4 regions of the Heyndrickxia sp. FSL W8-0423 genome follow, and region 2 is predicted to be linked to each of the others. Evidence: predicted binding sites of a transcription regulator. Region 2 holds the regulator's gene; each other region holds the start of a gene.
The links. The regulator Rex, encoded in region 2, represses fermentation and respiration genes when NADH is low (regulators of the CRP and FNR family bind a similar motif). The targets are predictions, from matches to a motif close to TTGTGAAATATTTCACAA.
Positions count from the first base shown of each region.

Region 1: a site for Rex is predicted at 2,036-2,053, ahead of qoxA (cytochrome aa3 quinol oxidase subunit II). Genes of this name have one in related genera too.
Region 3: a site for Rex is predicted at 1,873-1,890, ahead of MKY81_RS04975 (L-lactate dehydrogenase). Genes of this name have one in related genera too.
Region 4: a site for Rex is predicted at 1,846-1,863, ahead of MKY81_RS14850 (cytochrome ubiquinol oxidase subunit I). Genes of this name have one in related genera too.

Region 1 is NZ_JBBPBE010000001.1:2,144,958-2,148,156, reverse strand. Features, by position in the region: gene qoxB (cytochrome aa3 quinol oxidase subunit I) at 1-960, opposite strand, end outside; gene qoxA (cytochrome aa3 quinol oxidase subunit II) at 981-1,919, opposite strand; gene MKY81_RS10875 (dihydrolipoyl dehydrogenase family protein) at 2,244-3,199, opposite strand, start outside.
Region 2 is NZ_JBBPBE010000001.1:1,255,986-1,259,184, reverse strand. Features, by position in the region: gene tatC (twin-arginine translocase subunit TatC) at 1-753, opposite strand, end outside; gene MKY81_RS06400 (twin-arginine translocase TatA/TatE family subunit) at 773-958, opposite strand; gene MKY81_RS06395 (redox-sensing transcriptional repressor Rex) at 1,023-1,682, opposite strand; gene moaC (cyclic pyranopterin monophosphate synthase MoaC) at 1,739-2,227, opposite strand; gene MKY81_RS06385 (ABC-F family ATP-binding cassette domain-containing protein) at 2,351-3,199, shown strand, end outside.
Region 3 is NZ_JBBPBE010000001.1:975,234-978,432, forward strand. Features, by position in the region: gene MKY81_RS04955 (LysR family transcriptional regulator) at 1-49, shown strand, start outside; gene MKY81_RS04960 (hypothetical protein) at 271-657, shown strand; gene MKY81_RS04965 (hypothetical protein) at 716-997, opposite strand; gene MKY81_RS04970 (GNAT family N-acetyltransferase) at 1,047-1,598, opposite strand; gene MKY81_RS04975 (L-lactate dehydrogenase) at 2,067-3,014, shown strand; gene MKY81_RS04980 (GyrI-like domain-containing protein) at 3,188-3,199, opposite strand, start outside.
Region 4 is NZ_JBBPBE010000001.1:2,922,331-2,925,529, reverse strand. Features, by position in the region: gene MKY81_RS14855 (cytochrome d ubiquinol oxidase subunit II) at 1-281, opposite strand, end outside; gene MKY81_RS14850 (cytochrome ubiquinol oxidase subunit I) at 278-1,624, opposite strand; gene rlmD (23S rRNA (uracil(1939)-C(5))-methyltransferase RlmD) at 2,104-3,199, shown strand, end outside.

The DNA.
Region 1 (3,199 bases), 890 kb from region 2:
AAATAGCGCAATAGCTAACATTGAAAAGACCATCGATTTATATCCAAATAATCGTTTCTTCGCAAATGTACTGATAATTTCTGAATAAATACCTAAAGAAGGTAATAACACAATATATACTTCTGGATGTCCCCATATCCAGAACAGATTACTCCAAAGCATTGGCATACCGCCTGATGCCATCGTAAAGAAATGAGAGCCAAATAGACGGTCAAAAGTCATTAAAGCTAAAGCAACTGTTAATACAGGGAAAGCAAAGATAATAATGATACACATAATTAATACGGACCATACGAACATTGGCATCTTCATTAATGACATACCTTTTGCTCTCATCTTAAGAATCGTCACTAAGAAGTTAATACCCGTAATAAGTGTACCGATCCCCGCAATTTGCAACGCAACTGCATAATAGTTATTTCCAACTCCAGGACTAAATTCAGTACCCGCTAATGGAAAATAGGAAGTCCATCCTGCAGTAGGTGATCCACCAATAATAAAGGAAATATTAAAGAGTGCACACCCGGCAGCAAACGTCCAAAAACTGAATGCATTAAGCATCGGATAAGCAACATCACGTGCTCCAATTTGAAGTGGAACAGCAATATTTATTAACCCCATTAAAAATGGCATTGCCATAAATAAAATCATAATCGTACCATGTGTTGTAAAAATACCATCATAGTGATTCGCATCTAATAATTTTAAGTTCGGTGCCGTCAGTTGTGCACGCATCATCAATGCATCAACACCACCACGGAAAAGCATTAATACTGCGACTAATACATACATAACACCGATCTTTTTATGATCGACAGTTGTCAACCAGTTTTGCCAAAGCCATTTCCATTTTTTAAAGTAAGTTAAGAAAAAAACGATAGCGATCATCGCAAGGGCGATTCCTGCTTCTGTTACATATATAATCGGCTCGCCGGTGACGAAAAATTCATCAAGCTTCATCCTGTTCTCCTCCAATCTTTTTAGTGTTGATGTTCTGACATGTCCATGTTCATATCCATGTCCATACCATCCATTTTATGTTGTTTTTGATTGGTTTCTTGTTTCTTCATCACACCATGTTGATGTGGTGCTTTCACCCATGGTAAATGTGTACCTGTATAAGTCATTCGTCCAACTACACCAGGTTTTAATATCTTGTTATAATCAGCTTTTGTTAATTTTGGTGCTGTTTTCTTTACGTCTTTCACCCATTTATCGAAATCTTCCTGCGTTTGGGAAAGAACTTCGAAATCCATATGGGCAAAACCTTCACCATTAAAATTAGCATTTCTTCCTAAATAGGATCCCGGTTTATCTGCAAGTAATATTAGTTCCATTGAATGATTGGGCATCGTATATTTTTGACCGCCTAATTCAGGTATCCAAAATGATGCCATCGTTCCTGCAGATGTTAATTGGAATTTAACTGGAGTACCTTTAGGAATATTCACATAGTTCACTGTTTCAATCCCTTGTTCTGGATAACTAAAAATCCATTTCCAATCTGCAGAAGTCACATTAATCGTAATTGGCTTCTTATCCTCATAGCCTTTTGGTATATCTTCTAACGCATAGTTTGCTTTAATAGTAGGAATGGCAACAGCTATAATGATGACAATTGGAATTGCCGTCCAAATAATTTCAAGCCATTTATTACCATGTTGATCAGGTGGGATATAATCCGCCGCTAAGCGTTTTTCACGATATTTGAATATCATAAAAATAAATAATCCCAAAACAACAACTAAAATAATCATCATTAACCAAAATGAATATACGATTAAATCATATTGCTTTTGTGCAACAGGGCCTTGTGGATTTAAGACTGCTATTTTACTAGTGTCACAGCCACTCAAAAGAAATATTGATGATAGGAGCATCAATACTGTTATTTTCCATGGGATATGTTTCTTTTTCACACTTTCTCTCTCCTTCCCAATCTACGAAGTATGTATAATCTTTCACAAGTAAAAGAAAATATCATCATTTATTTTTTTAAATTTGTTCTGATAAATTGTACTGCAATTTTATCCTTTTGTGCACATCTTCACAATCTCGACAATTTAAATTCATAAATACGTCATAAAAATTTCTCGGATATTTTGTTGACAACTTGAAATTAGAATTCATCTGGTAATGTTGGTTTCTATGTGGAAAATGCTTTAAACAGAGAGGAATTTAAGCGGAAAAACAAAAAAAGACTAGTGACTAAATTGCAGTTCAGTCCTAGTCCAATCAACTATTTACGAATTTCTAACAACTTTTTCTTTTCTTCCCATTCGTTTTGGTGCTTGATGGATGGATAAACCTAATGTATCCTCCATTGCTTCAAGAATCGCCTCATTCATACTTGGATGCGGGTAAGTTGGAAATAGGAAGTCTTCATCCCTTGCCACCATTTCCCCACCAATAACAGCCGTTGAAATTAGTTCAATAGCACCCTCACCAATGATGTGCGTACCTAGTATTCTATTCGTTTCTTCATCAATGACAACTTTTGCCAATCCATCCCGATTTCCTGATAGCATGGCAAATCCGCTGCCGGAAAGTTGATAACGGCCTATTTTTACTGGATAACCAGCTGCCTTTGCCTGTTCCTCGGAAAATCCTGCATATGCAATTGGAGGTACAGAGTGTACAACCTCAGGCATCCATGTTAAATCGATTTCACTTTTTCCTCCAGCAATGATTTCGGCGACTGCTTTTCCTTGTTTGATTGCTTTAGCAGCAAGAAATGGGCCCCCTGACACATCTCCAATTGCGAATATATGATCCATATTCGTTTTCCCAATACGGTCACAAACAATAAAACCGTTATTATCGATCGCTAAACCCATTCTTTCCAATCCGAGTTCATTCGTATTCCCTTTAGCCTCCTCTTCAATATAAATAGCATTCGAATGAATCATCACTGTTTCATCTTTATGATTTGTAAACGTACAGTCTACTCCAAACTCATTTTCCGAAAAGTGAAGAGATTTCGCATTAGGATATAATGATATTTTTCTTTTTTTCAATTGTCTCTTTAGTTCTTTAAGAATGTCTTGATCAAATGAAAAATCATTATTTTCTTCTAAAATAATACTAACCTTCGTCCCTAGTAAACTATAAGCAAACGCTGCTTCTAAAATAATATAGTCCGAACCAACTAACAGTAATTGTTCCGGGATCGTGTCCACTTGAAATAACTCCCTGGAAT
Region 2 (3,199 bases):
TTTACTTTCGCTTTGCAGCGCATATTTTAATTCCGCTGCTTTCGCTTTTCGATAACCGACTTTCGAAACCAATATACTAATTTCGTATAAAATCATTAGCGGTACACCGACGACAATTTGTGACATTACGTCAGGCGGTGTGATAAAAGCAGCAAGGACGAGTAGAAAGAAATATGCGTACTTTCTAATCTTCGCCAAAAACATTGGTGTAATGATTCCTAATCGCGTTAAGAACATGATAACGATTGGTAATTCAAACAGTATCCCAAATGGGAAGGTAATTTGAAACAAAAACGAAAAATATTCATTAATACCGATGACCGGATTAATATCCATTTGTGATGATAGCTTCATCATGAACCGTAAGATTAACGGAAACAATATAAAATAAGCGAATGCTAGTCCAGCTAAAAAGAGAACAAGAGCTATGGGAATATAACTTAATGTTATTTTCCGTTCTTTTTCATATAAACCGGGACTAATAAATGCCCAAAGTTGATAAAGAATTACAGGTAAAATAATCACTATGGCCAAATACAAAGTAACTTCCATAAAAACTTTAAAAGGATCTGTTAGCCGAAACGCATTCATTGTCACCTCTTTTGCATAATCGGAATGCTGGAGATAACGAATGATTGGTTGTGAAAGAAAAAAACTTACAATTACAGCCAAGATAAAGAAAACGACTATCACAAACAGTCGCTTCCTTAGCTCGGATATATGTTCAAAAATCGTCATGTCTTTTTGACTCATATGAATTCATCCTAACATTTTACTTAACGTTGTCTTTATCCGTTTTTGGCTTATCGTCTTCTTCATCCGCCAAGCCCTTAGTCGCATTTTTAAATTCTTTTAATGTATCCCCGGCAGCTCTGCCCAATTGGGGTAATTTCTTTGGTCCGAAAACTAGTAAGGCAACAATCACAATGAGAATAATACTTCCAATTCCTGGTCCCATCTGTGCCCACCTCCTCATATTTACATGATAATACAAATTAGATGTTTAATCCATTATCTATTTATTAGTCTTGTGAAATTTCCGTGTCATTTGGATAGTGCTTTAAAAAATAAACTAATGATTGCAACTCTACTGCTAAGTCAATATGATGCACACGTATAGATGAAGGTACATTTAGTCTAGCCGGTGTAAAGTTTAATATACCTTTTACGTTTGTTTTCGCCAGCTGATCAGTAACCCGTTGTGCAACTTCTGCGGGAATCGTAAGAATAATAACACTGATATCTTCACTGATTAATCGTGCCTCCAGCTCATCCAAACTATAAATAGGTACATCTCCAATTTTTTTACCGACTTTATTTGGATCAACATCAAAAGCGATTTCGATTTTTGTATTATTGTTTTTCATGAAATTATAATTTAAAAATGCTGTTCCTAAATTTCCCACACCGATTAGAGCTACTTTTGTTAATTCATCTTGATCTAATGTTTTACGAAAAAATGATAACAAATAATTAACATTGTATCCGTAACCCTTTTTCCCCAATGCCCCGAAGTATGAAAAATCTCTGCGAATCGTGGCGGAGTCGACTTTTACAGCTTCACTTAACTCAGCTGAAGATACACGCTGTTTACCGGAGTTATGTAAATTCCTCAAAAATCGATAATAGAGTGGTAATCGCTTTGCTGTCGCTTGAGGTATTTTAATTAATTCTTCATTCATACTATAGGTCCCCCATATAAATCTAACTAAAAAAACGTTGGCCTCAAGGGAAATATCTATTCCCTCAGATAATCAGTACTTGAAACACCGCCTGTTTTTTCTATCAAAAACGTTGGTCCAATAACCATTCCTTTATCAATGGCTTTACACATATCATAAACGGTTAAAGCGGTTACAGATGCAGCAGTTAATGCTTCCATTTCAACACCGGTGTTTCCCTTTGTTTTTACACTTGAAATAATGTTTAGCATATACATATTTGGATCTTTTTGTTCCCAACTAAATTCAATATTTACTCCATTAATTGGAATAGGATGACACATCGGAATAAGATCCCATGCTTTTTTTGCAGCCATAACACCTGCAACTTGTGCAACTGCAAGAACATCCCCTTTTTTCATTTTATTATTACGGATTAAATGATAAATTTCATTGCTTAATTGTACACTCGATTGTGCAATCGCCGTGCGGACAGTGTCAGGTTTAGTACTCACATCAACCATCTTCGCTCTTCCCTGCTCATTAAAATGAGTAAGCTTTGACATCGAAAACACCCCTCAATTTATCATACACTATTTTTCTTTCCGTGTCCTATTTAGAAATAGTGAATCATTGCCCAAACCCTCATGAATACGGTACACTACCAATATAGATGAGGTGAAATAAATATGATTTTATTACAAGTTCAACAACTAACAAAACATTTTGGTGCTGAACTTATTTTATCAAATATAAAATTAGAAATTCAGACGAGAGATCGTATTGCATTAGTTGGGAGAAACGGTGCCGGAAAGTCCACGTTATTAAAAATTATTTCTGGACAAATGTCATTAGACTCCGGGGATATTGTCAAACCAAAGGATGTTTCCATCGGTTATCTTGCACAAAATACTGGATTGAAATCTAGTTTATCCATTTGGGATGAAATGTTAACTGTATTTCAAGATTTGCGGCAAATGGAGAATCAAATAAGAGATGTAGAACAAAAAATTGCAGACCCGTATTACTATGAAAAACCGGATCTTTACAACAAAATCTTAGCTGAATATGATCAATTACAGATTCGTTTTAAAGATTTAGGTGGTTATCAGTATGAATCCGATATCCGTTCAGTCCTTCACGGCCTGCGATTCAGTGATTTTGATTATGGAACAATGATTGAAACATTAAGCGGCGGCCAAAAAACCCGCTTAGCATTAGCTAAATTACTTTTAACTAAACCAGACATTTTAATTTTGGACGAACCTACGAACCATTTGGATATTGACACCCTTTCATGGCTGGAACAGTATTTACAAGGCTATAACGGTGCCATACTTATCGTCTCGCATGATCGATATTTCTTAGACAAAGTCGTTACCCAAGTGTATGAATTATCAAGACACGCTATTCAGAAATATTATGGGAATTACAGCCAATATTTGACGCAAAAGGCTGAACAATATGAACGTGATTTCAAACAATATGAGAAACAACAAGAAGAAATTGCCAAACTACAAGATTTTATTCAACGAAAT
Region 3 (3,199 bases), 280 kb from region 2:
TTTTAATTCATTTATTGATATCTGTCTGAACAGTACCATAAGTAAATGATAATGCATTCACCCATTATAAAAACCTGTGCTTTTTTCCTTAAGCAGCAGAACCAGAACCCAGCTGGAAAATTATTTTTTTTAAATAGTATAAAAGTTGCTTAGTTTTTTGTATAATCATGATGAAATTTGAAGGATGCTAATGCATTTTCTTTTTACCATACGTGCTTTTTTTATCTAGAATACATAGTTCAAAAATAATATAATTGGGGTGCAAATTAAATGTCAGAAGTAATCAACAACTTAGAAACTGTTGTGTTAAACCAAGTTTCACCGGAAATCATGGAAAGCGAGCCACAATTTGTTGAACCAATTGTTTCTTCCATTGTTTATATATTAACTGCACCTTTTGATCTTAAAGATGCGTATGAACATGCCACATATGATTATACTAATGATGAATTTGAAGTGGAAACTGTCAAGGTTATGAATGAAAGATTGCAGCAGATCATGAATACGCTTGAGACCACTCCCAGCAGTAAGCTTGGAAAGTTTATTATTAAGCTTTACATGAATAGTTTAAGTGAAATTGCAAGCACATCCGAAAGTTGGAAACATCTATATAACGAAGTTCACAAAGTGTTTGCAAGTTTAGATAATAAGTTTTGAAAAATAGTAGGTGCCCCAAATTCTATACTTTTGGGGCACCTTTTTAGAATCGTGATATTCAAAGGTATGACTCGATAACTTTCTTGAAATCTTGATTGACCATTGAATTAAATGCCTTATTAATTAACACTTTTTTTTGATCGTTTAATATGAGTACTGGATAATAATTCACGACAGGACTTCTTCTAACTTTTAGTTTCTGATATTCGATTTGGCTAATCTGCTCTTTTGGAATCAATAGTTCTTGCCCTTTTAAAGTCAAAACAATCGTGTTTTCATAGATTGAAAGTTTTTCACTTCGTTTGAATAGAAGTAAGTATAATCCGATGAGTGCAAACACTTCCCCACCAACGTACCGCCAAGATGTTCTTGGACTTCTACTTTAAATGTTATTTTAGTATTTTTCGGTTTAAATTATCTTCTAACAAGGACCAGGCTTCATGACAGCTTGGTTTGGTAAGTAAAGGTTCAAACCCATAATTTAAGTACATATTGATTGCTTGGTAACTTGTCGTTTGCGATGTAAGATAGCATTTTGAATGATTATTGGCCAAAATATTCATAGCAGCACTAAGTAATGGTTTTGAAAGTTTCTTCCCTTGATATTCTGGAACAATACCTACCCAATGAATTCTGCCGGATACTTCTCCATCGCCATGTAAGTCGCCATACCATGCTGTGGTGGTACCAATCACTTCTCCATCTCCATTCTCAATAAAAACACATCTTCGTGACATTTCGTCCAAATGTGGCCCGAATTCTTTGTTAAAGTGCTCTAGTGCAGCTTGTTCGTTTTTAAATTCATCTACACTTGTTTCAACACGAGTCCAATTATGTTCGTCGCCTTTTTCAAATAACCTTATACGAAATCCGGCTGGAAGCGAATATTGAGGGATATCTAACAAATCCTTTCTTACCATTGTAACTGGAATCCTTTTCATAAAAATCATCTCCTTATCGTTACTATTCGCTAATCATCCACGGCTTTTTGATTTTACGCTTACATTGGGATGTTAAAAGGCATTAGTTATCAATAATTTTACCTATAAAAATACGAGATTTAAAGTCTCGGAGAATGTCCGCTTTTAAAAATAATATTCATATTTTGTTCGTAAATTTTGTGAAATTTTTCACAAAACTTATGGTATACTAACGGTGTTATCAGAAAAGTAATAATGTAAATTTGTCTTGAAAGATATATTTTTTTATATCCTATTGTGAAACATTTCACAAATTAGTTAGCTAGTTATTATAGTTATGCTGACGGTGTTTAAATTAAAAGGATATATCGCAAGACTCCTCAGTTTATTTATAGCGGGAATATTGCCCTATTTATTTATAAAAAGCCAGCGATGTTGGATAGCTGGATAATCTTTTAATCTTTAGAATCAGAAGGGAGATCTATTACCATGAATAAAGAAAAAGTAAATCGTATTGTATTAGTTGGAACAGGTGCTGTAGGTTGTAGTTATGCCTATTCTCTCATTAATCAAGGAGTTGCTGAGGAACTAGTTTTAATTGATGTCAATGAAGCAAAGTCAGAAGGGGAAGCGATGGATCTTAATCATGGAATGCCTTTCGCGCCATCACCTATACGTGTATGGAGTGGTTCTTATCAAGATTGTGCGAACGCAGACTTGGTGGTCATTACTGCTGGACTGGCCCAAAGACCAGGAGAAACCCGTTTGGAATTAGTGGAAAAAAACACTAAAATATTTAAACAAATTGTAAAAGGTATTATGGAAAGTGGATTTAATGGAATATTCTTAGTTGCAACAAACCCGGTGGATATTTTAACTTATGTAACTTGGAAAGAATCTGGTCTGCCAAAAGAACGTGTAATAGGATCTGGGACAGTATTAGACTCTGCACGTCTAAGATCTGCACTAGGGAAGTATTTTAACGTAGATACAAGGAATGTTCATGCAGCCATCATCGGTGAACATGGAGATACAGAACTTCCTGTTTGGAGTCATGCAATGATTGGAATTGAACATCTTGATTCTGTTTTAGAACGGAAGGGAGATTTGAAAAAAGAATGTTTAGATGACATTTTTGTAAATGTCCGTGATGCAGCTTATCAGATCATTGAAAGAAAAGGGGCGACATACTATGGAATAGGAATGTCTCTCGTGCGGATTACAAAAGCAATCCTTAATAATGAAAACAGCATTTTGACAGTATCTGCTTATCTAGACGGAGAATATGGTCAAAATGATGTATTTATTGGAGTACCCGCTGTCATTAACCGTGCCGGCATTCGAGAAATAGTTGAGATTGAGCTGAGTGGAAAGGAAAAAGAACAATTTAATCATTCCGTTTCCGTCCTAAAAGAAACGATGAAACCAGTAATTTAAGAAAATCGTTATAATTTAATTATTTTGATTAGCGTTTTTGCAAAAAAGTAACAGCACCTCTAATTCAATGAAGAGGTGCTGTTACTTTTAATAGTCTCCTTTAAATACGGGCCTCGAATAGTTCCAGCTAATTTAGCCTTCTGCCTTGCAAACTTAAACTTTCCTTCAATCTCTTATTTCCTAAC
Region 4 (3,199 bases), 1.7 Mb from region 2:
ATAATTCCAATGCTTGCTGGTACGAGTAAGGTTGTTCCATAATAAAAAGCTGTTTTCGGAAAAAAACCAACCATCCCAACGAAAAAGAAAACTAAAAACACATTCGTAATTTCCCATACTGGCGATAAATATCGTTGGATAATATGTGTCAATATATGCTGACGACCGGTTAAGACGCTGTATGCGTTAAAAAACCCCGCACCAAAGTCGATGGAAGCAATAATTACATAGCCGAACAGAAACAACCACAAAACCGATATTCCAAGAACCTCCAAATTCATATTAAATCACCGCCCTTTTCAGCCTGACGATCAGCAATTTCTTGTTCGATTGGATTGTTGCGGAACATCCGACGAAGAACGACAATACTACCAATTCCAAGAATCAAATACAAAATACAGAAAAGCATGAGCATGAGATCAACATGTTCGCTACTTGTTGCTGCGTCAGTTACCTTCATATACTTATAAAGTATCCATGGTTGACGTCCTACTTCTGCCAGCCACCAACCTGCTTCTAAGGCAATGATGGATAATGGACCACCTGCAACAATGATACATCGGAACCATCGCGAGGTGATAAATGTCCAGCCTTTGATTTTTCCAAATACATAGATGGCGGAGAAAATAATCATAAATGTTCCAATAAGGACCATCGTATCAAATAAATAATGAATATAAAGAGGAGGAACTTCATCCTTTGGAAATTCATTCAATCCTGTCACTTCCGCATTTAGATTACTATGCGCTAGAACACTTAATGCATAAGGGACTTTTATCGCATACTTTACCTCTTCGCCATCAGTTACACCGAATAATACGAGAGGTGCCCCTTTACCTGTTTCAAAATGCCATTCGGCGGCAGCTAATTTTTCCGGTTGATATTTCACTAAATATTTAGCAGAGAAATCTCCAATAATTAATGAAGCAATGGAAAAAATCAAGCCCAATTTCATGAATAAAAATAAAGATTTTTTATGATATACGTGCTTGGATCCTTTTAACATTCTAAATGCTGCGATTGCTGCCAGTACAAATGCAGATGTCATATAAGCAGTAACTAGTACATGGCCTACCTTCGTTGGCATCGCAGGATTTAACATAGCAAGTATCGGCTTAATATTAACTAATTGACCATTCACCACATCAAAACCTTGTGGTGCGTTCATAAACGCATTCACAATTGTAATGAAAACAGCTGACATCGAAGCACCGATAGCTACCGGTATTAGCAACAGCATATGCTTGCGCTGATTTTCAAAGCGATCCCATGTATATAAATAGATCCCTAAGAAAATTGCTTCAAAGAAAAAGGCGAAGGTTTCCATAAATAACGGTAAGGCAATAACATTTCCCGCCAGTTCCATAAAATTCGGCCATAATAATGACAATTGCAGCCCGATGGCTGTCCCAGTTACGACTCCGACAGCAACCGTAATCACAAAACCACGTGCAAGTCGTCTGGCAAGTAAAATATAATGCTCGTCATTTTTCTTAATCCCAATCCATTGTGCAATCATGATCATCAATGGGACACCGACACCGATCGTCGCGTAAATAATATGAAATGATAATGTAAGTTCTGTTAGTACACGACTGTAAAATACTGAATTTCCCCCATCCATTTATATCACTCCTTAGCTTGCGAAAATACGTCCTAAAATAGACAACAACATTATTCCTGCCACTATAAAACTAATCCAAATGAGTTTCTTTTCCTGTTTTTTATACATGGCTTCATCTCTCCTTACCGACTATTTTACCCTGTTACCATTCATTTCTAACGTCCATTAATGACAGAATTACAACGTATTGTTGAGGAATATGTGAAATTTAGTTGTTTAAATTGTGAACAAATTACCATTTAGAGAGTTTATTTGAATCCATTTTTTACTATCTGCAATAATTCAATCTTTATTATCAAAAGAAATCGAAAACACAAAATTTATTCGTTAGTAAAAACTACTATGTATGAAATATTTTCAATTAGGTCTTGATTCGTTATAATAAGTAGATATGTTACAAATTCATAAATGAATCAACGAATCGTCATGGGACGGTCTGTTTTTTTATCATATAGATAATGTAGGAGGAGGAACATCGATTGACTGTTACTAAAGGAGAAACATTGGTTACTGAAATTCGCCAATTAGATGCAAAAGGTTCCGGACAAGCAGTTGTTTGGCGTGAAAACGAACTTGGAAATCCGAAGAAATTAAGGCTTACTATTCCCCAAACCCTTCCAGGTGAAAAAGTACGTGTAATTGTGGATCAGCCAGAGAAAAGAAGAAGAAAAGCGCTGACTGAAGAAATTTTAGAAGCGCACCCAGAACGCGTAACACCCCCATGTCCGCATTTTAGTCTTTGTGGAGGCTGTGTTTGGCAGCATTGGGATTATGCAGGACAATTAAAACAAAAAACGGCACATGTCAAACAGGCAATCGAAGCACAGGGATTTGACCCAACACTTGTTCAAGATACAATTGGAATGGATGACCCATGGCGTTATCGTAATAAAATGGAATTTACATTTGCGAAAGACGGCTCTCTTGGGCTCCATGAGGCAGGTAATTTTAGAAAAATCATCTCCCTTGAAACATGCTTAATTGCAGGTAAAGAAATGGTTGAAGCGGCAATGGAAGTAGCAAATTGGACGAAGGAACATCAACTTAAAGGCTATGATAAAGATACCCATGAAGGATTGTTACGCCATTTAATGGTTCGACAATCATTTGCGACAGGTGAAATGATGCTCGCCCTTTTTGCGACTGAGTCACCAACAGGTCACCTTGAATCTGCTGCAGGCGATTTGATTCAACGTGTCGGAGAAAAATTCCCTCAAGTAAAAAGCTTATTATGGCTTGAAAATACAGATTGGGCGGATCGTACGCAATCGGAAAAGACACATGTATTAGCCGGACGTGATTTCATCTATGATGAAATGGCAGGTTATCGCTACCGTCTATGGTTTGATACGTTTTTCCAAACGAATCCAACACAAGCACAAAAATTAGTTGAACTAGCGCTAGAGATGGGACAACCAAAGGAAACTGAAAAAATGATTGACCTTTTCTGTGGGGTTGGTACGTTCTCCCTTCCGTTCGCAAGTCGGGTAGAAAAGCTTGCAGGTATTGAAATTGTGGAAACGTCCATTGAATCTGCAAAGCGCAATGCTCAAGATAATGGAATCGCGAACACAT